Regions from separate parts of the Brevibacillus nigriterrae genome, predicted to be linked through region 2. Evidence: riboswitches for the same ligand, from Rfam matches in the RefSeq annotation. Region 2 holds a riboswitch; each other region holds the start of a gene.
The links. A riboswitch is a leader RNA that binds a small molecule or an ion and turns the genes downstream of it on or off. The one in region 2 is predicted to bind cyclic di-GMP.
Positions count from the first base shown of each region.

Region 1: another riboswitch for cyclic di-GMP. It lies ahead of ACPW7N_RS13480 (ATP-grasp domain-containing protein); the one in region 2 lies ahead of ACPW7N_RS02540 (GGDEF domain-containing protein).
Region 3: another riboswitch for cyclic di-GMP. It lies ahead of ACPW7N_RS04195 (fibronectin type III domain-containing protein); the one in region 2 lies ahead of ACPW7N_RS02540 (GGDEF domain-containing protein).
Region 4: another riboswitch for cyclic di-GMP. It lies ahead of ACPW7N_RS15515 (protoglobin domain-containing protein); the one in region 2 lies ahead of ACPW7N_RS02540 (GGDEF domain-containing protein).

Region 1 is NZ_JBNCMT010000016.1:70,674-78,776, reverse strand. It holds gene pepF (oligoendopeptidase F) at 1-560, shown strand, start outside; gene ACPW7N_RS13485 (methyl-accepting chemotaxis protein) at 609-2,291, opposite strand; gene ACPW7N_RS13480 (ATP-grasp domain-containing protein) at 2,328-3,500, opposite strand; cyclic di-GMP riboswitch class I at 3,617-3,703, opposite strand; gene ACPW7N_RS13475 (dicarboxylate/amino acid:cation symporter) at 3,856-5,139, opposite strand; gene ACPW7N_RS13470 (DctP family TRAP transporter solute-binding subunit) at 5,425-6,492, opposite strand; gene ACPW7N_RS13465 (ATP-binding protein) at 6,599-8,103, shown strand, end outside.
Region 2 is NZ_JBNCMT010000002.1:164,765-172,867, forward strand. It holds gene ACPW7N_RS02530 (sensor domain-containing protein) at 1-369, opposite strand, end outside; gene ACPW7N_RS02535 (diguanylate cyclase) at 404-2,827, opposite strand; cyclic di-GMP riboswitch class I at 3,138-3,230, shown strand; gene ACPW7N_RS02540 (GGDEF domain-containing protein) at 3,318-3,965, shown strand; gene ACPW7N_RS02545 (hypothetical protein) at 4,336-4,881, shown strand; gene ACPW7N_RS02550 (MBL fold metallo-hydrolase) at 5,202-6,245, opposite strand; gene ACPW7N_RS02555 (MFS transporter) at 6,533-8,103, opposite strand, start outside.
Region 3 is NZ_JBNCMT010000004.1:53,396-61,498, forward strand. It holds gene ACPW7N_RS04190 (Ig-like domain-containing domain) at 52-2,952, opposite strand; gene ACPW7N_RS04195 (fibronectin type III domain-containing protein) at 2,972-4,102, opposite strand; cyclic di-GMP riboswitch class I at 4,272-4,358, opposite strand; gene ACPW7N_RS04200 (YgaP family membrane protein) at 4,645-4,869, opposite strand; gene ACPW7N_RS04205 (efflux RND transporter permease subunit) at 4,860-8,103, opposite strand, start outside.
Region 4 is NZ_JBNCMT010000020.1:29,543-37,645, forward strand. It holds gene ACPW7N_RS15495 (methyl-accepting chemotaxis protein) at 1-238, opposite strand, end outside; gene ACPW7N_RS15500 (SpoIIE family protein phosphatase) at 449-2,284, shown strand; gene ACPW7N_RS15505 (ATP-binding protein) at 2,308-2,739, shown strand; gene ACPW7N_RS15510 (STAS domain-containing protein) at 2,736-3,128, shown strand; cyclic di-GMP riboswitch class II at 3,299-3,381, shown strand; gene ACPW7N_RS15515 (protoglobin domain-containing protein) at 3,392-4,705, shown strand; gene ACPW7N_RS15520 (PilZ domain-containing protein) at 4,748-5,119, shown strand; gene ACPW7N_RS15525 (class I SAM-dependent methyltransferase) at 5,339-5,905, shown strand; gene ACPW7N_RS15530 (DedA family protein) at 5,924-6,562, shown strand; gene ACPW7N_RS15535 (ABC transporter ATP-binding protein) at 6,722-7,423, shown strand; gene ACPW7N_RS15540 (ABC transporter permease) at 7,447-8,103, shown strand, end outside.

The DNA of each region.
Region 1 (8,103 bases), on a different contig from region 2:
CAGAAGTAGCATCCACCATGAATGAGACACTTCTCTTCAAGAGCATGTATGCCCAAGCCAAAAGCAAAGAAGAAAAAATGTACCTGCTCAATCAGTACCTGGAGAATTTCCGTACAACCTTGTTCCGTCAAACACAGTTCGCTGAGTTCGAAAAGGTGATTCATGAAAAAGAGCAGGCGGGAGAATCGCTGAACGCAGAAGCATTGAAAAAAATCTACCTGGATATCAACAAGAAATATTACGGCAAAACGATGATCTCGGACGAAGAGATTGCCATGGAGTGGGCTCGTATTCCCCATTTCTACTACAACTTCTATGTCTACCAGTATGCGACCAGCTTTGCCGCTTCGGTTGCCCTGGCAAAACAGGTTTTGGATGAAGGCAAGCCGGCTGTTGATCGTATCCGTGATAAATTTTTGGCAGCAGGTAACTCTGCGCCTCCGATTGAAGTACTAAAAGCTGCTGGTGTCGATATGTCTACGGCACAGCCGATTGAGCAAGCGATGAAAGTGTTTGAAGAAACGTTAAATGAACTGGAGAAGCTGATCAACGAGAAGTAAAAGAAAAACGCCTTCCGACAATTCGGAGGGCGTTTTTCATGGAGATCGCTATACTTTGAATGAATGTACCAGCTCATATAAATCTTTGGACATTTGTTTCAAGTCCTGGCTCATTTTTTGCAATTCAACAACGGATTGTGTCTGTTCTTCTGTAGAAGCGGCAATCTCTTGTGTTGTCGCAACACTCTCTTCAGAAATAGCCGATATTTGTTCAACGGCTGACAAAGTATCGGTTGAGAGGGAAGCGATTTTATAGGTACTGTCAGCAATGCAATTGACACCTTTGGTAAGTTCATCAACAGACTGATAGATTTGTTCAAACAGAAGCCCGTTTTCAATAATCAGGGCAACACCTTTGTTGATTTCTTGGAAGCTTTGTTCTGTAGTTTCGGATGCTTTTTCTGTCTCAACAAGGATTTCTTTAATGTTGTCAACGATATGTCCAACGGAGTCATTCGTTTGTTTTGCCAGCTTCTGCACTTCCTGAGCTACTACGGCAAACCCTTTGCCATGTTCGCCAGCGCGTGCTGCTTCAATCGAAGCATTGAGGGCAAGCAAGTTTATATGGGATGCGATGTTACTGATGATATTAATAATATCTGAGATCTCTTTTGTCCGTTGTCCGAGGTTGCGTAGTTGGTGGGAATTGATCTCACCGTATTTTTGAATCTCGGTAATCTGGGACGAGATCACCTGAACTTGCTGATTACCTTTCTTTGCTAGGTTCTGTGCAGATTCAGATACTTCATTCATATTGGTCACTTTATCGTCTACAAACGACACAGAATCAGAGACCTGTTGCACCATATTGAATACTTCCTGGATGTGATTGGAGCGTTCTTCTGCTGCTTTGGCCTCTTCAGAAATAGACATGGTCGTAATTTTAGAGCTATCTGTTAATTTGACCGAGGCGAGTAAGAGATGATCACTAACCGTATCAATGGTTTCGGAATTATCACGGATCAGCGAAATCAACTGTAGCAATTTCTTTCTCATCTCTTCGAAGCCATTACTCAACGTACCTAATTCATCGATCCGGTCGGTAGTAATCGGGGTAGTTAAATCTCCCTGAGCTAGCATTTTGGTTCGTTCTGCAAGAGAAATAACAGGGATGATGATCATTTTTTTCGAAAGGATCGATAAGAATGCACCGATAATGACAGCCGCTACGACAAAGCCAACACTCAACCACAAGATATAATTTTCCAGGTTTTCAATAAAGGAGGCATCCATATCAATACCAATAACAGTATTTGAAGAGACAGGGAGGAAGAGTGATTTATGAACTCCCCAATCATCTTTATAGATGCTGCTCATCACACTCTGCTTTGTTTCCAAAGCCTGATTTTGCTCCGGAGTGAAGGGGAGTTCACTCATATACATATCGTCATTGCTTAATGCGAGGATAACGTCTTTTCCATCCACCTTTGCGATAACATACGCATTCTGCATACCCTCATATTTTTTGGTGAAATTAGTGAGAATGGTAAAAAGCTGTTCATACTTCGAACGGCTTTGTAAAGCCTCTTCAATCAGTTGTGGCGTGGCTTCAATGGTCAGTTTTTCCATATTGGATTCCAAACGGTTTTCAAACTGTACGATGACATGATTGTTGACCAAATTCATAGAGGTTTCATAGAGAACAGTGATGAAGACAAACGTAAACAAAAGCAAAGGCAATAAGACTATTGCTGTCAATTGACGCCGAATCGATTTTCTTAAGAAATTCATCTCTTTTTCTCCTCTTTATCTTAAATCTTTTTACTTTTATATATTTGAAACAATTGATTCGGAATGCTTTATGTATTGGGAGAGATCTAGTTCGAGATATTTTTGATTATCCTCCAGACGATCGGTTCGATAGAAAAGCACAGCCAATGTCCGGGGATCGTTTGGCATGTATGAATGCAGCAAATGAGAGAACTGCTTCTTCAAGGCTTCTACATTGAATTCAGTGATGGAATCAGGATGTATAGTGGTTGGGATGTCGGCACAGAAAAAAGAATAAACTGAGTCGTCCATCGTCGACTGGATGTTATCCCAATCAGGTACATCTTGTTGAATAAATGCTTCATATGGATTAACCCCATAAGCAAAATAGCCCAATTCAGTCGTACCAATTCCTGCGAACCGAAGCGGGTTCACTTCAATAGGGGCGATCTGGCCGTTCCGTTTGATCCGTACCTCGAGGTGGAGAGGGAAGTTGACTAAATTTGCTTTTGATCCCATTGTCTCAAGAAATGCTTTGATGGAATCAATTGATTCTTGCAGAACTGCTTTGCTCGTGAAGTAAATCCGATCAGATGTATCATTTTCATGCAAGAACATGCGCTTGAATACATTGACAATTACAGGAGCCCCTGAATAGTCGAAATAGGCGTCAATCGCATATTCGTCTCCCTGAATCCACTCTTCTACAATGAAAGTAGTAGAGTCAAAGACGGCACCGGAGTACAGAGAGTCGGATAGTAGTAGTTCGTTATGTAGCTGTTCGCAAATTGTAAACCATTCCTGTTCGTTTGTAATTCGATACACGCCCCAACTGGCGTACCCAACTGCTGGTTTTAAAATCACGGGGAAAGGTAAAGCTTTTGGGTCTAGTTGAGATAATTCGTGGAGTGGAAGCTCTAGGAAGAAAAACGAAGGGTCAATCTGTTTCATCCATTTGCGAAAGTTTATTTTGTTCTTGAAAAGAGAAATATTTCGTACCAGTTGAGAATCAGGGAGATGTTTCTCTAATAACTCGAAGGCATTCTCAGAAGTGGTAAGCAAAGGATAATGCTTCTGCTCTCTTATCTGTCCTAGTAGGCCCGGAAGAGAAGTAACATTTAATCGGGACTGTGATGGAACAGAAACATTTTGAATGAACACAGGTGCTTGAGTCTTAGCTAAGGTGTCAGCTAAAAAGGGGGATGCGTATGGTTTGTCTAAAAAGATCAAGCAAATTTACACTCCTTTCATAATTACCTGAAGTATGAAAAAATAAAAAGAGCTATCCACGAATGAGAATAGCCCAATACTCGAAGTATAGGAAGTAAGTAATACTTCTTCAGCCATTCGGTAACCCGGCTATCATAGTCATCTAGACCTTAGACCCGTTGGCTTTGCGTCCTCATTTTTCAATGAGTTTGCCTTTATCGTGGTTATATAAGGTATGAATATACACGATACCGAGTATATAATAGGAAGGAAGTAATTTCAAGAACAAGTAAAATAGTCCTAATATTTGTAACAAATTGGAGCCCTACCAATTAGTAGGGCTCGTTGTTGGTTTTTCTATATTTGCTTCATGATTCTAAGCAGTTGCCGGACGAGCTTCAACTGTTTCTTCGATATGAACCGTATCTTCTTCTACGATGCGATTTGGATCAAATTCATTTTCCATTTTTGCGACGACAACAGTTGCGACACCATTTCCAATAATATTGGTAATCGCACGAGCTTCTGACATGAAACGGTCAACACCGAGAAGCAATGCCATACCTTCTACAGGAATCATTGGGAAAGCGGCCAACGTTGCAGCAAGTGTGATAAATCCAGAACCGGTTACACCAGCAGCGCCTTTGGAAGTTAACATGAGAATTCCAAGGAGAGTAATTTCTTGCCAGATTGTTAAATCAATCCCGTAAGCTTGGGCGATGAAGATTGCTGCCATCGACAAGTAGATCGAGGTTCCATCCAGGTTGAAGGAGTACCCCGTAGGAATAACCAGACCAACAACAGATTTGGAACAGCCGTAGCGCTCCAGTTTTTTCATGATGGGAGGCAAGGCTGATTCGGAAGAGGACGTACCGAGCACTAAAAGAATTTCCTCTTTAATGTAGCGCAGGAAACTAAAGATACTGAAACCATAGTATTTTGCAATACCGCCAAGTACAAGTACGATAAACAGGAACATCGTAATGTAAACTGAAGCCATCAATTTACCAAGGGAGAAGAGAGAAACTAACCCGAATTTACCGATTGTATAAGACATGGCACCGAAAGCTGCAATCGGAGAAAGCTTCATGATCATGTTTACGATTCCAAAGAATACATTCGTGAACTTTTCAAACAAATGAATGACTGGCTTGCCGTGAGATCCCATAGTAGCCAAAGCAAAACCGAACAAGATCGCAAAGAAGAGAATCGGGAGCAGTTCACCTTTGGCAAAGGCAGCCATTACGTTGTCAGGTACGATGTTTACAATAAAATCAATTGCCCCGTGACTGGTTTCTTCCGCTGCTTTGGTGTATTTGGAGACGTCTCCTTTTACATTGCTGGTATCAAGCCCCACTCCAGGTTTAATGAAGTTTACGACTACGATCCCGATCGCCAAAGCGACTGTCGTAACGATCTCAAAGTAGAGAAGTGCTTTTCCGCCGATTTTCCCTACCTTTTTCACGTCACCCATACTGGCGATTCCGTTAACAATCGTAAAGAAAATGATTGGGCCAATTACCATTTTAATCAGTTTAATAAAGACATCCGCCAGTACTTTCAATTCCGCCCCGAATTTAGGAAAGAAATGACCGACTAAAATACCAACAATGATACCGAAGATTACCTGGACGGTGAGATTACGAAAGTTGAGCTTCATCTTTTCACATCCTTCTCACGATATTTTATTTGCATAATGTAAGCGCTTCACGTTTGTATTGTAAGAGTTGTTTGAATAATTTGAAATAATATGGTCATATTGGTCTTTTTGGTCTTTTTGTTCACGTAAAAAAACCACCCGACACAAGAAGATAGCTGGCGGTCGACTAAACGCAACATCCGTGTTGCATCGTCGACACTCGCACGTCCTGAGCATCGTCGTGTAGGGCCCAAAACTAAAGCCCGGGGTGTGATACCCCCGAGCCTGTCAGATCAACTGGATAGATCAATATTTAGGAAAAGTATACTTCATGCGGATCTCTTTGATTTTCGCTACCAGCTCGGGCCCGATCTTGTTGGCATACTTATCGTACAAGGAATCAGTGGCCACAATCCATTGATAGCGTTGCTCATCCGTTAGCTCATCAATTTTCATCACAGCCATATTGCGAAGCTGGTTCAATTGGATATCGTTCATTTTAATAGCCAGATTATTGTTCCATTCGGTAGTTTCCTGAATGGCTTCCAGTAAGACCGACTGAATGTCAGGAGAGAGCTGGTTCCAGAAGTCTTTATTCATAATTACGGCATAACCAAGATAACCGTGGTTGCTGATTGTCATGTACTTTTGTACACGGTAGAGTCGTTTGGAAAAAATGTTGGAAATGGTGTTTTCCTGTCCGTCTACAATTCCTTTTTCGATACTTCGATACACCTCGTTAAAAGGAATGGAAACAGCTTCTGCATGAAATGAGTTGAATTGATCCTCCAAGACCTCGCTTTGGATGATTCGGAACCTTTGACCACTAAAATCATCAGGGACTAACAATCTGCGTTGGTTGCTTGTTACGTGTTTGAAGCCATTATTCCAAAATGCGAGACCTTTCATCTCTTTTTCTTCCAGGGAATCAAACAGCATTCGGCCTACTTCTCCCTGTAAAGACTCGTCTACGGCAAGTTGATTGGGAAATGCAAACGGAAGGTCCAATGCTAACCAACTGGGGAGTATTGTTGAGATATTGGAAAAGGCAGGGGCGATCATCTGAATTTCCCCTTGTTGCAAAGCTTGCATCTCATTGATATCCGTGTAGAGTGTTGCGTTGGGATAGACCTGAACTTCCACTTTGCCATTTGTTTTTTGATGTACTTTGGAGGCAAAATACTCAACCGCCAAGCCTTTGGGTGTATTTTCAGCTACAACATGGCTGAACTTGATGATGATTTTTTGGTTTAGTCCTTTTTGGATATCATCATACGGTAAATCAGGTGAAACGAGCTTCGATTGAAATCCGATAAAAATCGCTAACAATAGCACCGCTACGATAAAAAGGCTAAAGCCGACACTTGATTTCATGGGTGGTGTCTCCGTTTATTAGAAGTTGATTATTTTTCTTTATTATTTCACAATATTTAGAAGACGTAAATTCTCGGCAGTCATTCCAAGTAAGGGAGCCATTCCTCTGTTTAAAAACGTAAAAATTCACTGGAAAATTACATTGCTATCGTTTGGGATCGTTCTTTTCTCACTGCTCATTGGTGGAATTATCCTGTTGGGAAGCATTATTCGCTTAAAAGAGGATGAGGTCGGACAGCGCCTGCTCATTACAGCAAGAACGGTTGCAGAGATTCCATTAATCAAGACGGGCATTACAGAGCCTGATGGTTGGAAAACAGTGGATCCGATTACAAAAAGGTTGCGAATCATCAATGATATTACGTATATCGTAGTCATGGATATGAATCGGGTTCGCTACTCAGACCCGATTCAGGACAGGCTTGGTCTCGTGTTCTATGGCAAAGACGCTGAGCCCGCCTTTGCGGAACATTCCTATACGTCAAAAGTAAGGGGAGAGATGGGAACGGCTATCCGAGCGTTTGTCCCCATTATGGATGAGGAACACAAACAAATTGGTGTAGTCATGACGGGACACGTCCTTCCCGGGATCAAAGAGATTCTTCTCGATCAGAAAGAGTACATCATCCTGACGTTTTTTTTATCGATTTTGTTCGGTATCTGGGGGTCGTGGCGGCTTGCCAAACATATGAAAAAGCAGATGTTTGGTCTAGAACCGCATGAAATCTCACGAATTTTACGGGAAAGAACAGCGACGTTTCATGCCATGCACGAAGGTGTCATAGCGATAGATAAACAGGAGAACATCACGATCTTTAACGAGAAAGCCAAAGAAATATTCGGTATTACCGGAGACGTCCTCGGGAGAAACATTTGGGAAGTGATCCCCAACACTCGTTTGCCAGAGATCGTGCATCTACAGCAGCCCATATACAATCAGGAGCTAAAGCTAGGCAATGCCACCATCATGTCAACCCGCATGCCCATTAAAGTAAGCAACCAGACTGTTGGGGCCCTGGCGATTTTTCAGGATTTGACAGAGGTTACGAAGCTGGCAGAAGAATTGACAGGTGTTCGGGAGTTCGTCGATGCCCTGCGAGTACAGAACCATGAACACATGAACAAGCTTCACACCATTGCCGGACTCTTGCAGCTAGGGGCCACAGAAAAAGCATTGGACTATTTGTTTCAAATTACAGAACAACAAAGGGAGATCACAAACTTCCTTACAGAAAGTATCCGGGATGAGAGCATTTCCGGGCTTTTGTTAAGCAAGGTAAGCCGAGGCAAAGAGTTGGGAATTACGGTTACCATTGATCGAAGAAGTAAAATGGACGAGTTCCCGGCAAATATGGACCATCATGATTTTGTGCTGCTAATTGGGAATCTGATTGAGAATTCCTTTGATGCTTTGCGAGACGTCAATCGAGAAAGTAAAGAGGTCTATGTCAGTATTGAACAGGATGAAGAAGTCATGTCATTGCTTGTAGAGGATAACGGCTGTGGAATGAGTGAAGAAGTTCAGCAGAAAATGTTAGAAAGAGGATATTCAACCAAAGAGCAGGATCACAGAGGAATTGGGCTTCATCTTGTAAACAAGATTATCGAACG
Region 2 (8,103 bases):
AATTCTCCTATGGATCGTAATATCAGAGAGAAGACCCACATAATTGGTGACTTTACCTTTTTCATTGTAATAAGCCCAGATGGTCAGGTACTCCAGATACAACTCTCCACTTTTCCGATTGTTCCAGATTTCACCTTCCCACCTGCCCGTGACTAACAGGCTGCTCCACATTTCTTCATAGAACTGCTTGTCATGTAAGCCAGACTTGAGCAACCGAGGATTCCGCCCGATCAGTTCTTCAAAGGAATAGCCAGTCACATATGTAAATGCATTGTTAACAAACTGGATTTCTCCCGTTTGATCTGTGATTATCAAACCCTCTGACAAATTCTCTACAATAAGACGATAAAAGTTTGCATCTCTTTCCATCTGCTGACATCCCCCGAGGTTGAAACGTTGAGTTCTACTGTTGCTCATAATACATGACTCTGTTGCAGCCTGCTTTTTTCGCTCGGTATAGAGCAAAGTCTGCCTGTTCAATGACAAGTTTGCTTTCTATACCAGGCTCAGGCTTGACCGTACTGATTCCCAAACTAATAGTAACGATATCACTAACTTTTGAACCTGCATGTGATATTTGTAATAATTCAATATTTGTTCTAATTTTTTCTGCGATCGAAAAAGCTGACCCCATATCGGTATCAGGAAGAATAACTGCGAACTCCTCGCCTCCGTATCTGGCAGCCAAATCATTCGGTCGATCCAGGGCTCCTTCGATTGATTGAGCGATTCGTTTCAGGCATTCATCTCCGCCCAAATGTCCATATTGATCGTTGAATAGCTTGAAATAATCAATATCCAGCATGATTAATGAAAGCTCTTTCGACTCTTTACGACACCGATTCCATTCTATATCCATTACTTCGTCAAAGTGCCTTCTGTTTGCAATCTCAGTCAAACCATCCAGCTTCGATAAACGTTGCAGCATCTGATTTGCTTCTTTCATCCTTGCATCTGCCATTTTCTTCTCCGTTATGTCTTCTGCCACACCAATGGCTCCAACAATCTGTTCTCTCACTTTTATTGGAACGGCGGTCACACCCAGTTCAACCACACGACCAGCCGCATGCATAATCCTAAGTTCAATATAGGTTGATGCTCCCTCAATTACTTCTGTAAAATTACATAACGCTTTTGCCTGATCATCAGGTACAATGATGTGTCTAGAAGAACGATAGAGCAGCTCTTCTTTCTGATAACCGGATATCTCTGATGCCATGTAATTTACATTAATGAAATTCCCTGTTTTGTCCAAAGCAAAACACACATTGGGATTATGATCAAACAATGATTTGTACCGTTGGTTGCTCTCTTCTAGTAATAGCTCCGTTTTTTTCCGTTCCGTAATATCACGGGCAACGCCAAGCAGAAAGGTAACTTCCCCTCGCTCATCCACAATGGGATGGATGGTATTTTCCACAAGGAGTTCGCCTCTGTGCAGAGTAACCACTTCTTCATACGTCACGATACTCCCGAACTCAACCGCCTGCTTGAATTTACTAAGGGTGAATGAAAGTTTTTCAGGTGTGAGCAACTCGCTCAGCTCTTTTCCTACCACCTGACTCTCTTCTTGTCTTGTAACTGTAAGGTAGGTTTGATTGACTGATCGACAAAAAAATTCAGATTGATTTTTGATTTCATAAAGTGAGATCAGATCGGATACCGAATGATAAATAAGGGCAAGCTGGTTCTTGATTTTTTGTGTCGTTTGAATTTTTTCGTCAATAGTCGTTGCCATCTGATTGAACGTCTGACAAAGTTCCTGCAATTCAATGACATCCCCAAACTTATGATGTTCTTCGATTATGTTCTGATAATTGCCCTTGCGCAGGTTTCTAACTCCATCAAGCAAAGACTGAATCGGCTCCGTGAGTTTGGATGATAATCGGATCATGAGAAAATGACCAACCAGCATCGTGAATAGCAGGATAAAAATCATCATTAGCGAAAAGGAACGAAACGGCGCCTCTACTTCTTCCTGATCAATTTCTGCTAAAATGATCCACTTTCCGTTATTCGTCCATTGATACGTTCCAATAACCTGATTACCACGATAATCCACATAGCCATCCAACTTGTGTTTTCCTGCAAGCGCGTTTTGAATGATCTCTGTATCTATTTGATAATTCAACTTTGCCGTATCGGGTATTTGTCCTTTTGAAATCAATTCTTGTGTAAACCTTGATTCCGTTAACATGATTCCTTCCCGATTCACAATGTAGGTTTCTCCCGAATTGCCAATCGTGAAGTTCTTCATTAATCGGTTGATCGTGGTTAGATCGACTGCACCAAAAACCACTCCATTGAATTGTTTGTCAGGGGTAAAAACGGGGGATGAGAAAATAATGCGAGGTTTCCCCGATGCTCTTCCTATCAGTACATCCGTGATAAAGCTGTTGCCTTTTTTGGCTTCTAGAAAATAGTCCCGATCCGATAGACTGATTCCCGGGGGAGAATTGGTGTCAACTTCGGTGAACCCGTCCTTGTTAATATAGACAAGTGAATCAAACTCACTCTGTTTTTTTACAAAGGAATCGAAATTCGCAAGCATCCTCTCCTTTTCCAATAAAACCGTTGCTGGCATGCTTGCAATGATGGCAACTTCTGCGGATCGTTGTTGAATCCACTTTTCTACGTACATCTTCTGATATTTTGTCGCTTCCTCCAGCCTTTTCATTGACTCTTCTTGGTGGTGATTACGTTCGATCAGAATGATAGGGATAAAAATTAATAGTCCAATGAGAATGATGAGAAAACTTACCCGAAACCGCAATTGCTGTTTAATTGATCGAATTTTGAACGCACTCATGATGTCTCTTTGAACCATTGTCAATAACCACCTTTATGTGCCTTAAAACAAGGAAGACCAGCATAAATACTGGTCGTAACCTACCATTCATACCATAAGATATTTATAACAATTCTAATAGGTAAAAAGAAGTGGTTCTTGATATCTATTTATAACATTTCGTTCACGATTGAAAAAATTTGGAATAGCTTGCCTGTCAGGTGCATATCGTAATAATAAAAAACGAATCAGAATTTTTTTTACAAAAAAAAGCAATTTTCCGATTTAGTTCTTTTATACCATATTAACATAGTGTATAATTGGTAACAAAGTCTTTACAATATCAATTCTTCGATAATGGCAAACCTCTTGAAAAAGAGGGACGCAAAGCTACGGGTCTAAGGGTGTATGATTTAATACCTATGATCGCCGGGTTTCCGAAAAGAATGGACCCATACCATGAGATGGCTATTCTTTCGACTGAATAGTCATTTTTCTATTTACCTGACTATATGGGGTGATGTAAAGAATGAAATACAGTGGAAGAATCACAATAACGGCATTGCTGTTCAGTTTTATCTGTATGAATGTACCCTTCTACTATCCCGATTTCAATGTGACCATTCTTTTAATCCATCTATTCTATCTAGCCATTTTCTGGGCTTTGGGCTGGAAATTTGATAAGACCATTTACATAGCTGAAAATGATGAATTGACCAGTGTCTATAATCGTCGGTATATCTCATCTACGATCGACAAACTGCTAAAGAAAATGATCCGCCATAATGAAAAGGTATGCGTGATTGTCGTGGATTTGAATAATTTCAAACTTTTGAACGATGAATTCGGGCATGTTTTTGGAGACTATGTATTGAAAAACGTGGCAACGATCCTGAAGCAAAGCGTGAAGAAGGGTGGATTGGTAGCACGCTGGGGCGGTGACGAATTTATCCTCATCTTGCCAAGAACCGAACTGGAAGAAGCGTTGGAGCTCAAATCAGTGATCCAGCTTCAGCTCCAGCAATTATCCAAATCGTATCGGGCAACTGTTTCTGCCTCCATCGGGATTTCTGTCTTCCCAAGCGACGCAACAACATTGGAAGATCTCATCCATGTTGCTGACTCTCATATGTACTCAGCAAAAAGAGAAAAAAAAGACCAGCCTGTATTTTCTTAATTAGACTACAATAAATAGTGGATAATTTGTTCAATTTATGAGCATATATCCACTATTTTTTATATGATAGATTCGATATTTAGACATTGAGAATATTGTTCAAAATGTATAAAATGTAAACATTAAGAGAACATATGTTTTTATTTGTGGAGGACGTAGCCCATAGCCAATAGCGTCTGTTCGACTGGTTGAATATCTTATTGAAGCTGCAAGCCGCCTAAGAATACAAACTATTTTTACGACCCACTCTGACTATGCCTTACTGCCTTTACCAGGAGAAGCTATATGGGCTTCATTAAACGGTAGGCTGACTCAAGGCAGGTTGAAAATTTCTTCGCTGAGAGAATTACGTCACACTCAGGAAACTCGATTGATTATTTATACTGAGGACGAATTTACCAAACTGTGGGTTGAATCTATGCTGAGATATTATGGTGCGGACCTGCAATCAATTGAAGTCCATTATATTGGTGGAGACGGAAACGCTGTCCAAATTAATAAATTTAACAATCAAAATCCGGGACGAAAGGCTCCTTCTATATGCTTGATTGACGGTGATTCCTCACAGTCTGAATCAGAAATAGAGAAGGTCTTCAGATTACCTGGCTACTTTCCAGAAGAGCATGTGTATGATTCAATTTATGATGCATTTTCAGAGGTTAGCGCTATGTTATGTATTGCATTGGGCTGGGACACAAGTAAACAGACCGAATTAAAAAGACAAATGGAGAGCGTAAAGACAACAAATAGGGGTTATCATTTATTGTTCAACCAGCTTGGCATGAAGCTAAGCCTAATCTGGGAAGAAACGGTGAGAACAGCATTTTTAAATGTATGGTGCCATCACTTTAGAGAAGAATTACATAAAACGCTTTATCCGGTAAATGATCTTCTGCCCATTACCGAAACAGTCTGAAACGTTAAAATAAGGACGGGATGCTGATAATCAATATCCCGTCCCTAAATAACAAATGGTGAATGACTGGCTTCTGATAGGGTATCTACCTTTTGATCAAAGAGTGGAAAATACGTTCATATCTGATCGACAACGTCATTTCATATTGGAATCCACAAACAAATCCGTATTTTGAGTGACATCGAAATTCCATACTATAGAACCGCACCACATATTCCGTGTGGTTTGTTTTTCACCCGTTGCCAGAAGATAATTCTAAAGAGCCGTTCAACTAGGGGTAGTACCAGCGAAGCTGACACCACCCGCAAAGTAGATGGTAATTAAATAGGAAATTCTCTTCTCCCCAGATCCTGCCACCAAAAATCTCGCTGTGGAGATAGCGGAATCTGATCCAGATAGATCGCTTCGCCGATTCTAGGAATATGGTATGGGATGCTTTGCTCTTCGGCTGCGGCCGATAACCTTCTTGGAGGTTCGTTCCAATCATGCAGCGCCAAAGTGAACCCCCCCCAGTGTACGGGCAGCAGAACTCCTCCCTGGACGTCACGATGCGCTTGTACCGTCTCCTCCGGAAGCATATGCACGCCGCTCCACCGCTTGTAATATTGCCCGCATTCTATATATTGCCCGCATTCCATAAAGGCCAGTTCGAACGGTCCGTGCTGACGACCTATTCGCTTAAAGTGAGGACCGTAACCTCCGTCCCCGCTGTAGAAGAGACTTCTCTTCTCTGTCTTGATTACCCACGAGCACCATAGGGTGGAATCCTGATCGAACAGCCCTCTTCCCGAGAAATGTCTCGCGGGCGTGCAAGTGAAGCGAATGCCCTGAACGATCCGTTCTTCTCCCCAGTCCAGCTCGATGACGGTATCGGGCGACGCTCCTCTTTTCCGGATTCGCTTGCCGACTCCGAGCGGAACGAGGAAAGTGCCAGTTTTCGGAATAAGCTTACGGATAGAGGAAGAATCCAGATGATCGTGGTGATCGTGAGACAGAACAACGAAATCGATCGGAGGAAGTTCCTCAATAGTAATTGGCAGCTTGACGCTGAATCTGCGATTGCGGGAGAAAGGAAGCGGCGACGGGTTCTTGCCAAGCATCGGATCAAGCAGGATCGTTTTGCCTCCAATCTGCAGCAAGGACGCCGAATGTCCGAACCAAAAGATCTTGTCTTTTCCGTCGCTTAGCGTGCCACGCTGAAGGGGGACGATAGGAAGCGGCTGCTTCGGCCTTCTCTGAGTCTTAGCGGATAGGAATTCACGAAGCATGGATACAATGTCTCCTGCCCTAAATTTCACGATCACTGGGATTTCGTTCTGGAATTTGCCGTTTTTGGCTCGCCTCGATCGATTCCAATCGTCCATCTGTTTACTCTCCTCATATTCATTCTGCGCGTCGGTAAACACAAGCTTTGAATAAACTTTTAACGACTTTCAGCCCTGGCGTCGTTTCATGTTTAATTTATTTCCGTATTTTGGTTATTGGCCATTGAAGGACATATGTTTCAAGCAATCCGAGCAATGAATTTTCTTGATGCGAAACGAGGTGTTTGAGCTCCTAAGTAATATTGGGGTGGGATATGAACACATATCAAAAATGCAAATTAACCTGGTAGAAGCACTGATCTAAATCCTCTTGTCCAATACCACATTTAATGTGAGATGACCTCCGTTCTCTTGGTTTCACCATTGACCTTTTGTCTTCGTTTATCCGAGAAGAAAGCGATGAATATGCTTGGAATAAGTAAGAAACTAACCAAATGAAAAGTTGAGCTAAATCCCTTTGCCATATCCGATCGTATTTCAGCATTGATACTTGGCCACAACTGTTTAATCTGTTCTCGATTATGATCAAAAGCTACTTTAATCGTTTCCTGCATTTGACTTGGTGCTTGAAGAAATGCTTCCTTTTCACGTTGATCGACCTGTTCCAAAACTTTCTCTAATGTCATCTTTTGCTGGGCGTTTCCTTCTTGTAGCGATTCATAGTTCATTGATTGAATACTTGTAATCATTCCGTCTTTCATAGACGCATCAAGTGCGGAAGCTTGAATCGTTTGTATAGCTTTGTCACGAGCAGTTGAAAGTTCGTTCTTCATATTACTGCTCAGTATCGTAGCTAATAGAGCGACACCGATTACCATCCCGAGTGTACGAGCCACATTGGTAACTCCTGAAACGATCCCAAGCTTGTCGGCAGGAATGTTGTTAACAGCTGAACCAAAAAGCGGCACAACCGATATACCAAGCCCTGCACCTAACAGAGAAAGTCGCCACACCGCGTCAAAGCGAGACGAATCCGCATCTAGGCTGCCAAATAAATAAACCGCTACAGTGATAATGGTCAAACCGATACTTGACAAAAAGCGACCACCTATTTTTTCAGAAACCGGCCCGGAAACTACCGAAAATACCGTTGCAGTCAAAGAGCTTGCAATGATCGTCATTCCCGCTTCAAGCACAGACATATTACGTAAACTTGTTAAGTAAAAGGCGATTAAAAAACTTCCAGCAGACGTTCCAATCGAAGTAAATAATAGTGCAGTGGAAGAAGTGGTAAAGGTTGAAATGCGTATCAATGACAAGGGGAGCATCGGATCTTTTGATCTTCTTTCAACAACTATAAACAATTTAATTGACAATAATGATCCTGCGAATAACGATAACACGTAGAAGGAACTCCAACCATAATCCGATGTCTCTATTAATCCTAAAGTGAAACAAAAAATGGCAACTGAAATCGTTAACATTCCTGCAATATCCATGTTTTTGCTAGCGGTTTTGTCGTAAGACTCTTTTATTAATATGTAAGAAACGATAAACGAAATGATAGCAATCGGAAGATTTACGAAATATACAGACTGCCAATTGAAGTACTCGGTCAAAATTCCTCCTAGTGCTGGCCCACTTGCACTAGCCACGCCTGCTATTGCTCCCCAGATCCCTAGAACAGCGCCATGTTTTTCTTTCGGAAAAAGTTGAATGGCAAGCGGAATGGTGACGGGTACAATAATGGCCGCACTTAAGCCTTGCAACACACGAAACAAAATGAGTAAATCAAGTGTTGATGCGATTCCGCACAAAAAAGAAGTTAACGTAAACAAAATTAGTCCAATGAGAAAAAGTTTTTTGCGACCAAATTGATCCGCTATGCGCGAAGCTGTTAACATCAATACCGCAAATGCTATATTGTATCCATTTATGATCCAACTAATATCTCTCA
Region 3 (8,103 bases), on a different contig from region 2:
CTGCCTACCACAAGAAGAATGATAGGCAGAGCTCTTTATCCATCTGCTACATTACTCCGAAATTTTAAATAGACCGATATGTTTGCTGGAGAAACTGACGTAGTCATGTGTTTGGTTCACTGTTATGGCTTCTCCATTTTCATCGGTAACTACTGTCCATTCCTCTGTTTCTTCATCAAAGTAATACACTTTTAGGTCGCTTTCATTACTTGAGGAAACTGGCAACTTGATAATCACCTGATCCTCAACTTCTGTTACTGATTTACCGTTTACCTTTACCTCGTATTGATAAGCTTGTTCATTCTTTTCGTTATTCTTTTTCTTACTGTCTTTCGATTTTTTAAGTGAGATTTGTAACTTTTTCGCTCCCGTCTCATCTAACCACTCTGCGGGAATGATGATTCCTGCTTTTTGCCCATTTTCTATGGATAATGAGAAATTAGCTTCTATCATGCTTTTCACAGCTTTCGGCTGAATGGTAACTTGTGTATCTTCCTTATCATTTAGATAAACTGGCAGGATATAAGGGACATTGATAGCTGAAACTTCATGACTTAACTTATCCTGTAACGATTTCAGATTCTTTTTGGTCTCTTTCACTTTTTGGGCGAGATCGGAAATACTTGCCTTATTCGCTACCTCATAATTGTTTTGCTTGGCAATAAGCCCATGAATGGAATTATCTAGCTCGTTTGCCAAACCTTCCGGGATTTCAAAGACTTGTATTTTACTGACTACCTGGTCCAGTAGCGCGTTAAATGAATCAATCGTCTGATCAAATTCATCTGACGAATCATCCGGTAATTTTTCAATAAGCGTTCCGTAACCGGCATGTAATAAATGACTTGTGTATTGTGCTGCCTGTTCTGGACTGATTTCGCCGTTTTCCAGTTTTGTCGTAACTTCCTTCATCACGGAGTTAACGGTATGATCGAGTACGTCGAATTTGTTTAATGAGCTTTCTCCCGCACTCTCTTTTTTCTTCTTTAATCTGCTAGCAGAGAGTGTACTAGTTTCATTTCCAGCGGAAAGATAGGCTTCCAGCGTTTCAATGGCCCGATTAACCCCGTTGGATATTACATTCTGATCAGAAGACATGCTTATTTCTCTGGCTACCGTATTATTCAGATACACTTGCCATTCATTTAGAAGGGAAGGTGGCAAATCTGGCAAAGGTAAAACTCTAGGTTTCACTGAAACTGTTGGTGGATCATCCTTTGGTTTTGTTGGCGGAGGTAGCGGAGGTGGCTCCTCATCGATTACCTCAATTTCAATTACTGGAATGGGCAGCGGTGGAAGGAAAACGATTGAATAACTTTCCGTAGTAAAATTTGATCGGAATTCATTATTCTGGTTATAAACCGCTTCCGTTACAGAAAGATAAGGATTGTACGCTGCATCCATTACGGATTGTCCTGCAAATTCAATTGTATAAGTGGTGTCCCCTACTAGCTGTACATTGGGATTTACCTGGATAGAAGGTGTGTTTTTCATCCAATTCGCCGTGAATGGGATTTCCTCACCTTGTTGATTGGTAAAACGAATGATCTCCTCCACTGCTTCATCGCTTAATTCCGTCCCACCACTGGATAAAACAGGTTCAGTAAAGGTCAGGATAGGTGTAACATTAACCGATACATTGGTCGAGTTATCTGGTGGTTCCATTGAAATACCTGGCGGAGTGACATCCGGTGGTGGTGGAACATAACCCGAATTCAAAACACGGAAATCATCGTAACCCTTAAAGTGGTAATCGCCCCACTCGCCATACATCGTGATCACGGTTGGACTCCACTTGTCATCCCCATTTCCATACGGAACAATGACAGGTACCAGTGTTTCTCTTTCGTACTTGAGCATCATATCTCGAATTCCGTTTTCGTCTTCATCACCGATCGGATTCTTCACATATCCATATTGAGGATCCTGAACATGCACGATCTGTGAGTTTGTCTGTACGGTAGAAAAGTTGATCCTCTCTGGTTCAAACGGTGCAGGCAGCTCGATGAAATTGGTTGCCATTCCCGATCCATGATCTAGCTGTAAACTGTCTGGATGAAAGGTGATTCTTGCAGGAATATATACCTCGAACCTGGTTTCATAGACAGCTGCCCAGCCTGCTGTATCCTTTACCTCAATTCGGTATGTATGCCATCCTGGCTCAGTAAATAAATAATTGCTTCCATTTGTTACATTCTTGCCGTTGATAGTAGCAGTAATAGAACTGACTCCAGAGATGGCATCAAAGGTCTGAAAGCGTATCGGAAATTCTTGCCCCCAGAAATACTCTCTTTGCAGGTACACATTCGATATGACCGGTTTGGTCTTATCTATGTAAAAGGGATGTTCTAATTTTTCAACATTTCCTGCGTTATCTTCGGCTTCAGCCGCAATATAGTGAGTCCCTTCTTCTCTTACCCAAAATGGCTCGATATACGTTTCCAGCTCTCGTGTATCGAATCCGAAATCTACTCGGGCCAATTTCGAAATCAAATCTTCTGCTCCAACAGAGACCTCAACATCTGACCGAAGCCATCCATTTTCTCCTTCCAATCCAGTCGTTTGTACCTTTAATTCAGGCTTGGTCTTATCAATTTTAATTTTTTTGGAGACTTGTCCGAGTTCTTTTCCCTCTTCATCTTTTAAATAGACGGTTGCTGTATGTTTTCCTTCATCTGAGTATGAATAACTGTTTGAAAAAGGAGTGATTGCTCCATCGTCTATTTGAATACTTGTTTCTGTTTTTTCCGGGGCATCAGCAGTGATCGTAATATCTGATATTTTCCAAAGCTTTTTTCCTTCTTCGCCGCTGATCTGCACATCAAACGAGGTCGATTCCGCAGCGGGTTTCACTTGAATTTTTGTGGTATCTGCAAATATTTGATTGGGAATACAGATTGCAGATAGCAACGACACACTCAATAGAATTTTTGCTATTTTGGCAAACTTCATTTCATCACCTCAATAAAAGCTACTTTAAGATTTTTTTCACAGTCAGATTTCCGTTTTCGTCATACTCAAACACAACAATGTCGACCCCATCCTCCACAATTCTTTTCAGACGGTTTCCTTCATAGATGTATTCATATTTTTTCAGATTGGAAGTGGTGCCAGTTACCGTACTTAAATCGCTTTTGGCGTACAAACTGTTCTCTGCCAAAACACCAACGATATTTTCATCGTCCAGATTAAGGTCAGAAAAGGTATAGGAGGTTTCTTTTGTCTTTCCAACTGGCTTTTCATTGAGATAAACATGATAGGTGATGGAAGGATCATCCAAAGGTTCTCCACTTACTGGGCTCCAAGTCAGCTCAATCGAAGAGGATGTCAAGTTAACCTTCAGATTTTCCGGCTTAGCAGGCGGGGTATTCGCTCGAATAAATCCATACCCGTTCAATGCTCGCCATTCCCCACTGTTTCTCGCAAACATCGCATAGTAACTTTCCTCATTTGATTGGGTATCGGAATCTGTAAAAACAGGTTCGTCACTGGCATATACGGATACCCAATTCTCGTTTATCCATTTTACATAAGCAAAATTACTTCCACTCGACGTGGTCAACACATTATTATCACTCATTGCATTCAGCTCTACCGTATTCTGTGTTCCACTGTAGCGGGCATAATTATAGGTTGCTAGATAACCCGACTGGAAACTCCATGGTGACCAAGTGCCATCCCAACCAGCAACTCTGAAAAAAGTAAAGGAATCTCTTGGTACATCGAAAAGTGTAAAATTTGCCACTTCTCCACGATAAATGGTTTCCCATGTCTCACTTGATTCATCCCACTTTTGCAGTTCATAGAAATATGCTCCACGAGTCCAATTCAACGTAACGCTTGTTTCATCCATCCTGCTCACCCAGATGCTAGGCGCTTTTAGATGAAAGCTAGGTTGTGATGTGGTAGAATCACTACTTTTTTGGGATGGCTTCCAGGTCGGAGGGGCAGGAGAAAGATCAGGCAGCTCCGATTCGGGAGGCAGACTCGGTACAACTTCCTCAGTCTGATTTTCCTCTGCATAGACCCCGGAAGCAGGAATAAACAGTGTTGCAAAAGTAAGGGCCAACGCAGATAGAATGTGAATAACTAGTTTTATCATTTATGGATACATTCCCCTTTCATAAAATGAACTGCTAGTCTTTTGGTGCTTTTTCTACTAAATGAAACCGTAACTTTCATGTAATCCCCCTTTAAATGACAAATAAAAAAAGGCTACCTCAAAAAGAAATAGCCTTCGTTACCAAATGAATTTACGTTGATTCTGGATGCTTGGTAACCCGGCTGTCATTGCTCAGTAGAGCATTAGACCCGTGGCTTTGCGTCCCCACCTTTCAATGGGTTTGCCTTTATCGAAGCTGCGGATAATAAAGTAAAATAAGGAATTATGTAGAAATGCATTAATACTATAGTAGCAGAAAAGATATATTTCGACATACTTTTAGGATAAATTCATTATTTTGTCGATTTTCATTTTAATACTTTTTTATCAATAAGGATGTGACTATGTTAACACCTCCTTACTTCTTTTGGCACAATTCACACAGTAAAACAAAAAGGATCGCCCAGTAACAGCAATCCCCTGCAAGAATAAGTAATTCCCTTTTCCTATATAAAATTCACGTCAATACAAGCAAGTATCCTCTATAATCCACAAGAACTACTACCTTGTTCCTTCACCCCCAGCTTCACCAATATCTTCTCCAGCAAACAAAACCCGGTAAGCGAAGAAATAATCAGATTTACCCCTACAAAGGCAGTAAAGAGCAGCCAGTACGGACTCACCCATTGTGCTAGAGCCAGACTGAGCAAAATAAAGATTCCTGCCAATAGACGAATGATATTTCCTTTCCCGTTTGTTACAAACATTCCACCTCATCCTTTCCTCTTCCCATGCCGATCACATCGTCAGCACATTGGATATTGACATGCTTGTTTTTCAGCTTTGCTCTCTTGGTTTCGACCATCGCATAGATGATCGGTATGATGAACAGGGTTAATAATGTAGATGCGATTGTGCCAAACATCAAAGCGATGGCTAAGCCTTGGAAAATCGGGTCGAACAGGATGACCACAGCGCCTACGACAACAGCGGCGGCGGTAAGAATGATCGGCTTTGCACGAACGATTCCGGCTTCAATGACTGCCCACGTGAGCGAAGCACCTTCTTCCCGTCTCTGGATGGTGAATTCCACCAGGAGAATCGAGTTGCGGACAATAATCCCGGCGAGTGCGATCACTCCAATCATGGATGTGGCTGTGAAAAAGGCGCCAAACATCCAGTGGCCCGGGATCACGCCGATCAAGGTAAGCGGGATTGGTGACATAATGATGAGCGGTGTAATGAAGGATTGGAACCATCCTACAATCAAGAGATACATGACGACCATGGCAATCGCAAAAGCAATCCCCAAATCACGGAATACTTCATACGTAATCTGCCATTCTCCATCCCATTTCACACTGACGCCATCTTCCAGCCATGGCTGATTGATCAGATTTTGCTCAATGGTTACACCTGAAGGGGGCTTGATCTCCCCAATGCGATCCCACATTTTCGCCATTGCATAAGCAGGACTTTCCTCAAATCCCGCCACATCGGCTACAACATACGTGACGCTCTGCAAATTTTTGCGGTAAAGAGTAGGCTCCACACTGCCTTTTTCCACATGAACAATCTCTCCGAGAGAAATTTGTGTTCCCGCTTGTGTAGGAATCTGTATGCTGGTCAGCTTGTCAATTCCAGAACGATCACCTTTAGACGGTTGCACGTTAATAACGACAGGATTCAGCTCATGTGCCGGATGCAGAAGTCCAATTTGGGCGCCATCCAGCATGGTTTGTAATGTTTTTACAATGGATTGCTCATTGATTCCGTTCAGTCTCGCCTTGTCATTAATGGTAAAGCGATACTCGGTTTGTTCCGCTTCCTGGTAGGTGTCAACATCGACTACCCCTTCTGTCTCACGGAAAATCTGTTCTGCCTGCTTGGCTACCATTTGCTGTTCTTGTTTGTCATTTCCGTAGATTTCCAGGACAATGGTAGACAAAACTGGCGGCCCTGGAGGAACCTCTACGACTTTTACATTTGCCTGATAAGCACTTGCGATTTTTTGTATCTCCGGGCGAATGCGCTTGGCGATGTCGTGGCTTTGATCTTCACGCAAATGCTTATTCACCAGGTTAATCTGAATGTCTGCAACATTGTCACCTTTGCGCTGATAATAATGCCGGACCAATCCGTTGAAATTGAACGGAGAGGCAGTACCGATATACATTTCATAGTCGGTCACCTCATTGACAGAGGACACATAATCGCCAACGGCCTTCGTCGCCTTTGCTGTTTCCTCAAGTGTTGATCCCTCCGGCATATCAATGACAACCTGAATTTCGCTCTTATTGTCAAACGGCATCATTTTCATCGGGACGGCCTTGGTATAGAAGAACGAAAATGACCCAAGAAGGACGACCACAACTCCTGCCAGGAAAAGATAGCGTTTCTTGGCATCTCTGAGCATGTGCTGGATCGTAATGGCATACCATCTGGAAATGCCTTTCAGCTTTTCGTAATGGATCTCCTCGCCATTACCCGCCGGGGTATTTTTATGCTTAGATTTAGGCAAGTATCGATAGGCAAACCAGGGGGTGACCACAAAGGCTACCAGCAGCGAGAAGAACATCGCAACAGAAGCATTAATCGGAATCGGCGCCATATATGGCCCCATCAATCCACCGACAAAAGCCATCGGCATCAGCGTAGCAATGACTGTAAAGGTAGCAAGAATCGTTGGGTTCCCTACCTCATCCACCGCTAAAATCGCTGCCTGCATGGGGCTGTGCGTTCCCTTTTGTAACCAGCGATGAATGTTTTCCACGACGACGATCGCATCGTCTACGAGAATCCCAATAGCAAAAATGAGAGCGAACAATGTAACCCGGTTTAGTGTGTATCCATACATCTCGCTTAAAAACAGCGCCAGTGCCAGTGTCACAGGTACGGCAACACCTACAACGAGTGCCTCCCGCAGTCCCAAAGATACACCGATCAGTAATATGACCGATACGGTAGCGATTGCCAGGTGTTTGATCAACTCATCCGATTTCTCTTTTGCGGTTTCCCCATAATTGCGAGTTACCGTTACCTGGACTTGATCCGGGATGAGCTTCCCTTTTAAATCCTCTACCTTCTTGATCACTTGATCTGCGAGATCGACTGCATTTGTTCCCGGCTTTTTGGCGACAGCAATGGTAATCGCCGGATAGATCGATTGGTATTGTGGTGCGATTCCCTTTTCCTTTGCTTGGGGGCCCGTTCCAAACAGTACATAATTACTCACTTCGGTAGGCCCGTCAATTACCTGAGCGATGTCTTTTATATAAACAGGGCGGTTTTGATACATCCCGACTATCAGATTTTCGACCTGATCTTTTGTTGTCAGGTACATGCCGGTTTTAACCTGGCTGGTCGTGTTGTTTTGACTAAACGTGCCCGATACTAACGAGGCATTTACCTGTTGCACCGTCTCTTCAATGGCTAGTGGCGACAGATGGTTGGCTGAGAGTCTCTTCGGATCGATCTGTATCCGCAATTCCCGATCCCGTCCGCCAATTACATTGGTTTTGGAGATATTTTCGATCTTGTTTATCTCATCGTCTACCACTGTGGCAATGCGTTTCAAAGAATAATCATCCAGTTCCTCGCTCCACAAAGTCAATGACACAATCGGCACATCATCGATTGTTACCGGCTTGACGAGTGGCTGGGATGCACCTGGCGGAAGCTCATCAACATTTGACATCAGGATATTATAAAGACGTACCAGACTTTGATCCAGATCATTCCCGACTTTGAACCTTGCAATAAACATGGACATACCTGGTTTTGAAGATGAGTAAATGTATTCAATTCCGTCTATTTCCCACAGTTTCTTTTCGATGACCTTTGTTACCCGGTTTTCTACATCTTCTGCGGTTGCACCTGGAAATGGTATGTAAATATCCATCATCGGCACAGAGATTTGCGGTTCTTCCTCACGAGGTGTATTGAGGACAGCAAAGATCCCCATTAAAAGGATAGCAGCCACCAGAAGCGGAGTTAATTTT
Region 4 (8,103 bases), on a different contig from region 2:
CGATGATATGCACATTTGTAGCAATGGCCGCAAGCTGGGAAATTTCCTTTTCGATTGCCATATCCAGTTGTCTTGATTTATTATAAGCAATCGCTTTGATTGTTTCAGAGGATAACTGAAACATAGACCCTTTTGCCTGATCGTAGACAAGCCAAGATACGCCGACCAGTGAAAAGAGACTGATTATAAAGACGATGGCACTTAGCTTAAAGCCGATCGAGAAATTCTTGTATGACATACAGCAGGCACTCCCTTAGTGTGAAAATAAATGTAGAAAAAAAGAATATTATGACAGATAATGTAACATATTTCCGAATTTTTGTAAGCGTTTCCTATAAAAAAGTAATAAATTTGACAAATAGCCTGTATTGTCCTTTTAAATTTTGCTAGGTATCATTTTGGTAAGCTTAGCAAGGTTGTAAGCGCTTATCGGGAAGGGAGGCCACTTGTGGATTTATCGCTCTTTCGCAATACCTTATACCCTTGTCAGACGATTGATCGGATTGTTTCATTGATTGTGGATTCCATGAATGTTGCGTATTGCTCAGTCTCTCTATTTTTCGAAGGGAAGACAGTAGTTGTTTCTGAAAAAGGAGAAAAACGTCAAAATTTGTCGGATTATCCATTTCAATTATCAGTTCCTTTAACTACGAAACATTCTGTGCATATAGGATCACTCTGCCTGTTTGATACACGACAAAGAGAAATGAAGGAAAAGGAGTATCAGATGCTTCAGGAATATGGACGTCTCCTGGTTTGTGAGCTTGAGGAAAAAAAGCAACAAATGGATTTTCTTTTGGAAGAGAGTGTGCAGCGGTATAAATCACTATTTGAGCAGAATCGGGATGCTATATTTTCGATTGATTCGGCAGGGGTTTTTACGAGTGTAAATCCCGCCGTTGAGAGAATCATCGGGTACTCACCTGAAGAGCTGATTGGAAAAGCGATTTTCGCCATTATGAGCGATGAGCGTGTAAAGACAATTATGGAATATTTTGCGAATACGATGAACGGAGAGACGCAAGAATTCCACACGAAAATCACACATAAAGCGGGCTATAAAGTTGATCTACTCGTGAAAACGTCACCGATATTTGTAGACGATCAAATCACGGGTGCATTCGTGGTGGCCAAGGATATAACGGAACATATTCGCCAGGAAATGATCTTAAAGCAAACGTTGATGGAGCTTGCTGATCTGAAACTGGCTTTGGACGAATCTGCGTTGGTCTCTATTACAAATGAAAACGCCATAATTACGTACGTTAACGATAATTTTTGCAGGTTGTCCAAATATACGAGAGATGAGCTGATTGGACAACATTACTCGATTATCGATACGGAAGAGAATGCGCCTGATTTTTTTGGGCAAGTAAGTAAAGTAATTACGCAAGGGATCGTGTGGAAAGGTGAGATCCAGAACAGAGCCAAAGATGGTTCGATTTTCTGGGTGGAAACAACGATTGTTCCTTTTTTAAATGAAGAAAAACGCCCTTATCAATATGTAACCATCAAACAGGACATCACTGCTCGCAAACTGGCGGAGGAAAAGATTTTGCATGAACTGGAATTAGCCAAGAAAGTCCAGCGAAGTGTGTTGACCCCGCCCCTGCAAAATGCAGATATCTCAATTGAAGCCAGGTATCAGCCTTCTGAACAGTTGTCTGGTGATATGTATAGCTGGTATCCAATCGATGAGCATCGGTATGGAATCATCATACTTGATGTGATGGGGCATGGTGTGTCAGCATCACTTGTGATTATGTCCATCCGTGCCTTGCTTCGGGGCTTGATCACCCGTGTGACTGATCCTGGAAAGGTAATGGAAGAATTGAATTCACATATGCTTACCCTTTTCGCAGACGAAGAACAACCGATGGTCACTTTTGTCACTGGTTTGTATGTAGTGATCGATACAAAGCAAAAAACAATTGAATATGTGAATGCAGGGCATCCAACAGGCTATCTTCACCAGAAGGGAGAGCTGAAACTTTTAGATGTAGGGAACATTCCGTTAGGGGTTCTCGACTCCTTCCCGTTTCAAAAAGGCAAGCTGACCTACCAAGAAACATGTAATCTATTATTGTATACAGACGGATTATTGGCAGCTTACGGACCATCACCTGCGAATAGTAGAGAAAAGCTTGAGCGCATGATTATTGCTTATAGCCTTGAAGGCCACCAATCGTTATTCGACCGACTGCTTGATGCGAAAACAACTGACTTGACGACTAAAGACGATATTTGTGTGGTATCGGTGTGTATGCCAGGTGAGACACACTAACAATTTTTTGGGGGAGGTAGCTCGTGATACATGTTCAAATAGAGTGTCCTGCGACAGTAGAGATGGTAGAGTTTCTTGATCAAATTTGTGAATGGACAGTCATGAGGGTAAATCAAGTAGAGACCAAAAGGCTCGTTCTTGCTGCTCATGAGGCAATCATTAATTCAGTGGAAGCAATGAAACGTTGTCACGGCGAGGCGTATAGAGAGCAAAATATATCATTGAAAATAGATGTGAAACAAGAAGAGATAGAAATCAAAATCATCGATTCTGCAGGCGGATTGCCGCTTGAAGTACAAAAAAAACTGGAAGAGCGATGTATGGAGGACCTGATTTGGGAAGAGGACGGTAGAGGAATTTTGTTCATGCGTCATTTAGTTGATGATGTCTGGCATGACCATGCGGAAGATGGTCGGTTTATTATGGGTTTGAGAAAGCGGGTGACGCAAAAATGAATAACTTGTCCAACAATTCCACTCCTGTGGAGATACAGGTTCAAAATGGTAACGGTTATCAAAAAATCAGTATAAAAGGAAAACTGTTATTCGGAAGTACCAACTCGGTCAAAAACAAGCTGAAAGAATTTATTGGTCAAGCAGATGGATTCATAATTGATTTGACAGAGTTGCAATTTATTGACAGCACCGGTTTCGGGGTATTAATTAACTTCGCCAAGTTAGTTGGAATCCAAAAGATTGCCATCGTTATCCAGGACGAAATCATCCGTGAGCTGTTCATGATCTCCAAGCTGAACCTGCTCTTCCCACTAACAGCTTCGGTTGATGAAGCCATCGCAGCCTTGCGAAATGGGTACAATGCTACGATTCGAATTGATGAGTATTAAGGTATTGACCAAGCCGGCCATTGAGTCGGCATTTTTAATGGAAATATATACAAAAAATGCATAAAAAAGAGTCGAAATTTGTAGAAATTACTTGTAAATTGCTAAGAATGTATATATATTAAATATTACCAATATAACAATGTTGAAAAATGCCATTCTTACAAATATTTTTATCAAATGGGAGCTTTGAAGAATCATCTCTATATGGGCACTTGGATGATTTGGAGCTAGTAGTGCAACCGACCAAAGAGAGGGACGCGACTATGAATTTTTTCTCCAGAGCATTCGGTTCGAAACAAGAGTCGCAAAAGAGATGGATTGATAAGGCGAAAAGCGAAAAAGTAACCGTAAACATAGCCCCAGGAAGCGAAACACATTTGCAAATGAAAATGATCCAGCTTACTGAAGAGGAAATTCAAATTGCTAAATCCATTCAATCGTTGATTCGTACAAATGTGGACGCAATCGTATCAAGCTTTTACCAATCGGTATTGGAAGTAGAACTCTTGAAGCAAATTATTCAGCGACACAGTACCATTGATAAACTGAAAGTTACTCTGCAAAATCATGTCATTGAGATGTTTAACGGGCGTATCGACAAGGAGTTCCTCCAACGCCGTATTCGTGTAGCCGAACGACATGTACACATCGGGCTTGCTCCCAAGTGGTATATGGGTGCATTTCAGAATTTGCAGAATACATTAGTAGATATTGTTCATCAGAATATTACAGATAGCGAAGAAATGATCCGGATTACCAAGGTTGTTACCAAAATCCTCAATTTCGAGCAACAGCTTGTGTTGGAAGCGTACGAAAAGGAAAATATGCGCCAACAAGAAATGCAATATGAAAAGGTAAAAGAAGAATTAAAGAGCAAGGTTCTTTCCTTAAGCGAAGAATTGGCAGCGCTAACAGAACAGACAAGTGCTTCGGTTGAACAGCTTGTGGCGAATAGCAACGAGGTAAATCATCAATTTCGCCAAAGTGCATTAAAATCAAAAGATAGTCAGGAACTCGCCTACAAAGGACAAGATCGCCTGAATTATTTGGAGAAGCGGATCGAAGAGATTTTCACAAGCACCCAGCAGATGGAAGAGACTGTCATCAAGCTAAATGAATCCTCCAATCAAATTCGCCATGTCATCGGATTAGTTCAGGATATTGCCGAGCAAACAAACCTCCTTGCTTTGAACTCAGCAATCGAGGCGGCCCGTGCAGGTGAACATGGCCGTGGCTTCTCGGTTGTTGCCGGTGAAGTTCGCAAGCTTTCGGAGCAAACCAAACATTCCATCAAACAGATTACTGAGCTTATCGCTCAATCTAGCAAATTCTCAGAAGAAGTAGTAGAATCGATTAAAGAGGTTCAGACTTTGGTTGAGACAGGGCAGGTTGAATCGAAAGCAACGAAGGAAGCTTTTGATCAGATTGTAAAGTCTATGGGAAGCAGTATTGCAGATATTCAGAATGTCGAAGAACAGATCGGACAATTAGTCTTTGTCATCGAAGAAATTGGTTCAGCGACGATCAAGGTTTCTTCATCTGCAGAAGCATTAAATCATGCTGCCAGACACGTTTAGTTCGATCAGAGGTGGACCGTTACATGGATGGAGGGAGTATTTGTGGAATATAAACGCAAAGAGATGTTCCGCATGGTGTTCAATAATCCATTAGATGCGAAGTCCACAATTGTTGAAATAAACGGCGTGAATGATATTCAAATGGAAGAGCACGTCTTCCTTCACGATATAAGCCTTCATGGTGCCAAGTTTGAATGCAAACAAGACCTTCCAAGTGATAAAGCAAAAATTCGCATTTTGCTTTCATTTGTACTAATTGACAAGCAGTTAAACCTGATTGGTGACATTGTGTGGAAGAAACCAAGTGGCAAGGACTTTGCTTACGGAGTTCAATTTGATGTAGATAAATCGATCGAATCAGAATTGTTGTGGGAATTAAAGCAGTTTGCCAAACGCAATATACAACGGAAATAAATAGAGTCTACTCAAAAGAGTCTACCTTATTGGTAGGCTCTTTTTCATTTACTGCCGGAAGGAACTAGCGGCAATATATCCGTCTTGGGTCTGATGGATCCTCCGCCAACAGTCAAGTGCATAATCCGGCGCACGCTCGTTTTTGGATCGCCATTATTCCACGATAATGAAGGCAATGAATTTATCTTTTTCTTATCCAGCTTTTGGGGGTGCAGTAACTTGTTAAGTGCAGCAAATAGCCGTTATACCTTTTTGACCAAGTTTCTTCAATCACCAGGTCAAATTGGCAGTGTGACACCCAGTTCAACCTTTTTGACCAAAAAAATGTTTGAAAACGTTGACTGGAATGAAATTGATCTCATTGTTGAATTAGGTGCTGGCACAGGAGTGTTTACAGAATATATCAGTCTTCATAAAAAAACAGCAACAACAGCAGTAATCATTGAGAAAGACGATGAAATGCGCAGTGCTTTGAAACGGCAATATCCTTCGTTTCATTTCGGTACGGAGGCCGAAGATTTGGCAGAGTTTACCCAAGAACGAAATTGCAAACAAGTCGATTGCATTATATCAGGCTTGCCGTTTGCGAATTTCTCACCAGCGGAGGGAGAGAGGATCTTGCAAGCTAGCCTTCGTACGTTAAAACCTGGCGGGCTTTTTATTGCTTTTCAATATTCGCTTCAGATGAAGAAGATGCTGGAGAAACATTTTCAAGAAGTGACCATCGAGTTTGTCCCATTCAATCTTCCACCAGCCTTTATCTATACATGCAAGAAAATAAGCTAGTGGGGGGATGAAGTATTCATGGATATGGCATTTGTACTTTCGGGCATTGAGCAATACGGATATGCGGCCCTATTCTTCTTACTTTGGCTTGGAATTGTGGGAATGCCCATTCCAGATGAAGTCGTAGTGATGAGTGGAGGGTTTGTCACTACGTTAGGAATATTGGAACCACTCCCCTCTTTTTTGTTGTGTTATGCGGGAGTAGTAACCGGGCTTTCGATCGGATATGTGATCGGGAGAACCATTGGAGCGCCAGCCTTGCAAACGATCATGCGGAAAAAGAAAATGAGTAACTATGTGGAGAAAGGGAATGCGTTAATACAGCGATATGGAAGCCGATCGTTGATCATTAGCTACTTCTTTCCGGTGGTACGTCATGTTGTCCCTTACCTGGTCGGCATTAATAAAATGTCATTCGCCCGCTATGCCCTCTATTCCTATACAACCGGGTTTGTTTGGACACTAATATTGTTTTTGATTGGGAGAACGTTTGGTCAATATATTGAGCAAATTGGTGCAATTGTGGCACAGTATGGCTGGCTATCCGTTCTTCTCTTCGTCGGAATAACCGGGATAATCATCATGGTTGGGAAAACAAGGAAGCCAAGTAATCAAAGCAATCAAAGCAAATATACACAGGAAGCAAATCGAAATTAGTATCTAAGACCTCAGGTGCGCCAACACTTGGGGTCTTTTCAATCTATTAAGGATTAGTTAAAAAAGATAATTTATTCCAAAAAGATGTAACGGTATTACTAGTTAATCGTCATATATAAGTGGAAAAAAATGAGAAGAGAGTAATGAGGTGTCGTGGGGATGAGTAATCAACCGGGAGAACTCACGGTAGAGAGAGTAAATCACAGCTATGGAGCGGGAAAAATGAGAGTTCCAGTGCTATACGATATTGGTTTGCACATCAACAATGGAGAATTTGTCGCACTTTGCGGTACTTCAGGTTCAGGCAAATCAACCTTGTTGAGCCTGATGGCAGGTTTGACCAGACCTGAGGAAGGGCGAATTTTTATTAATGGAGAAGAAATCTCCAAATACAATGAAAACCAGCTATGCCTGTTTCGCAGGCGTTGCATGGGCTTCGTGTTTCAGTCATTTAATCTCCTGCCCAACCTGACTGCGTTGGAAAATGTGGAGCTGCCGCTGACTTTTCTCGGAGTTGGTAGACGTGAGCGAATCAAACGGGCGACGGAGATGTTAGCAATGGTTGGTTTGGATGAGCGGGTCAAGCACCGTCCAAATGAGCTCTCTGGGGGCCAGCAGCAGCGGGTGAGTATTGCTCGGGCCTTGGTAGCCAAGCCGAGTATTGTCCTTGCCGATGAACCGACTGGAAATCTGGACAGTGCAACAGAAGAAGAAATTCTTATCCTGTTGCGGCAGATGAACCGTGAACATAAAACGACGTTCGTTATCGTTACACACGATCAGGGAGTGGCACAAAATTCAGATCGTGTGATTTTTTTGAAGGACGGACGAGTGATGCAGGGAGAAAGCATGCTTGCTTAATCGCATGAGAAGGTGTGGAAAACATGAAAATAATTGATTCTTTTCGAATTGTCTGGCGGAACCTGTGGCGGATGAAGCTTCGCACGGTTCTCACCTCGATTGGTGTCATGATCGGGACTGCAGCAATCGTTGCCATGATTTCGCTTAGTTTGGGATTGAAAGAGAATGCCGTCAAGGGTCTGGAAAGCTGGGGCAGTTTGACGGAAATGGAAGTTGCTCCTATGTTTTGGAATGAGAAAGAAGACAAAGAGATTCCACCAGATGAAATAAAAGTCATGAACTGGGATGCGGTCCATGAATTAAAGAAGATCGACGGGGTCAAGGCAGTGATGCCGATCCGTTCGTTGCACGAGTCAACCAAACTGAAAATTGGCAGACGAGAAGGCCATGTTCAATTGATCGGCGTGGATGTCAAGGAATCATCTTTCATGAAAAGTGACGATGTTGAAAAAGGGGAGTACCTCAAAGGCGCGGCAAACGAGATCGTCGTTTCTTATGAAGTTACCCGTGAAATGCGAGATATTGAGAAAGAAAAACGGGAAGAACGAAAGCGTCGGGCAAGCGAGCGTGCTGGACGTACGGGTGGAGGTGTTCCATTCGGCGGCGAAAATGAAGGGGTTTCTGCACCGTTTGACGCTGTGGGAAAAACCGGGACAATCACTTTGACCCGCGATTTTGAA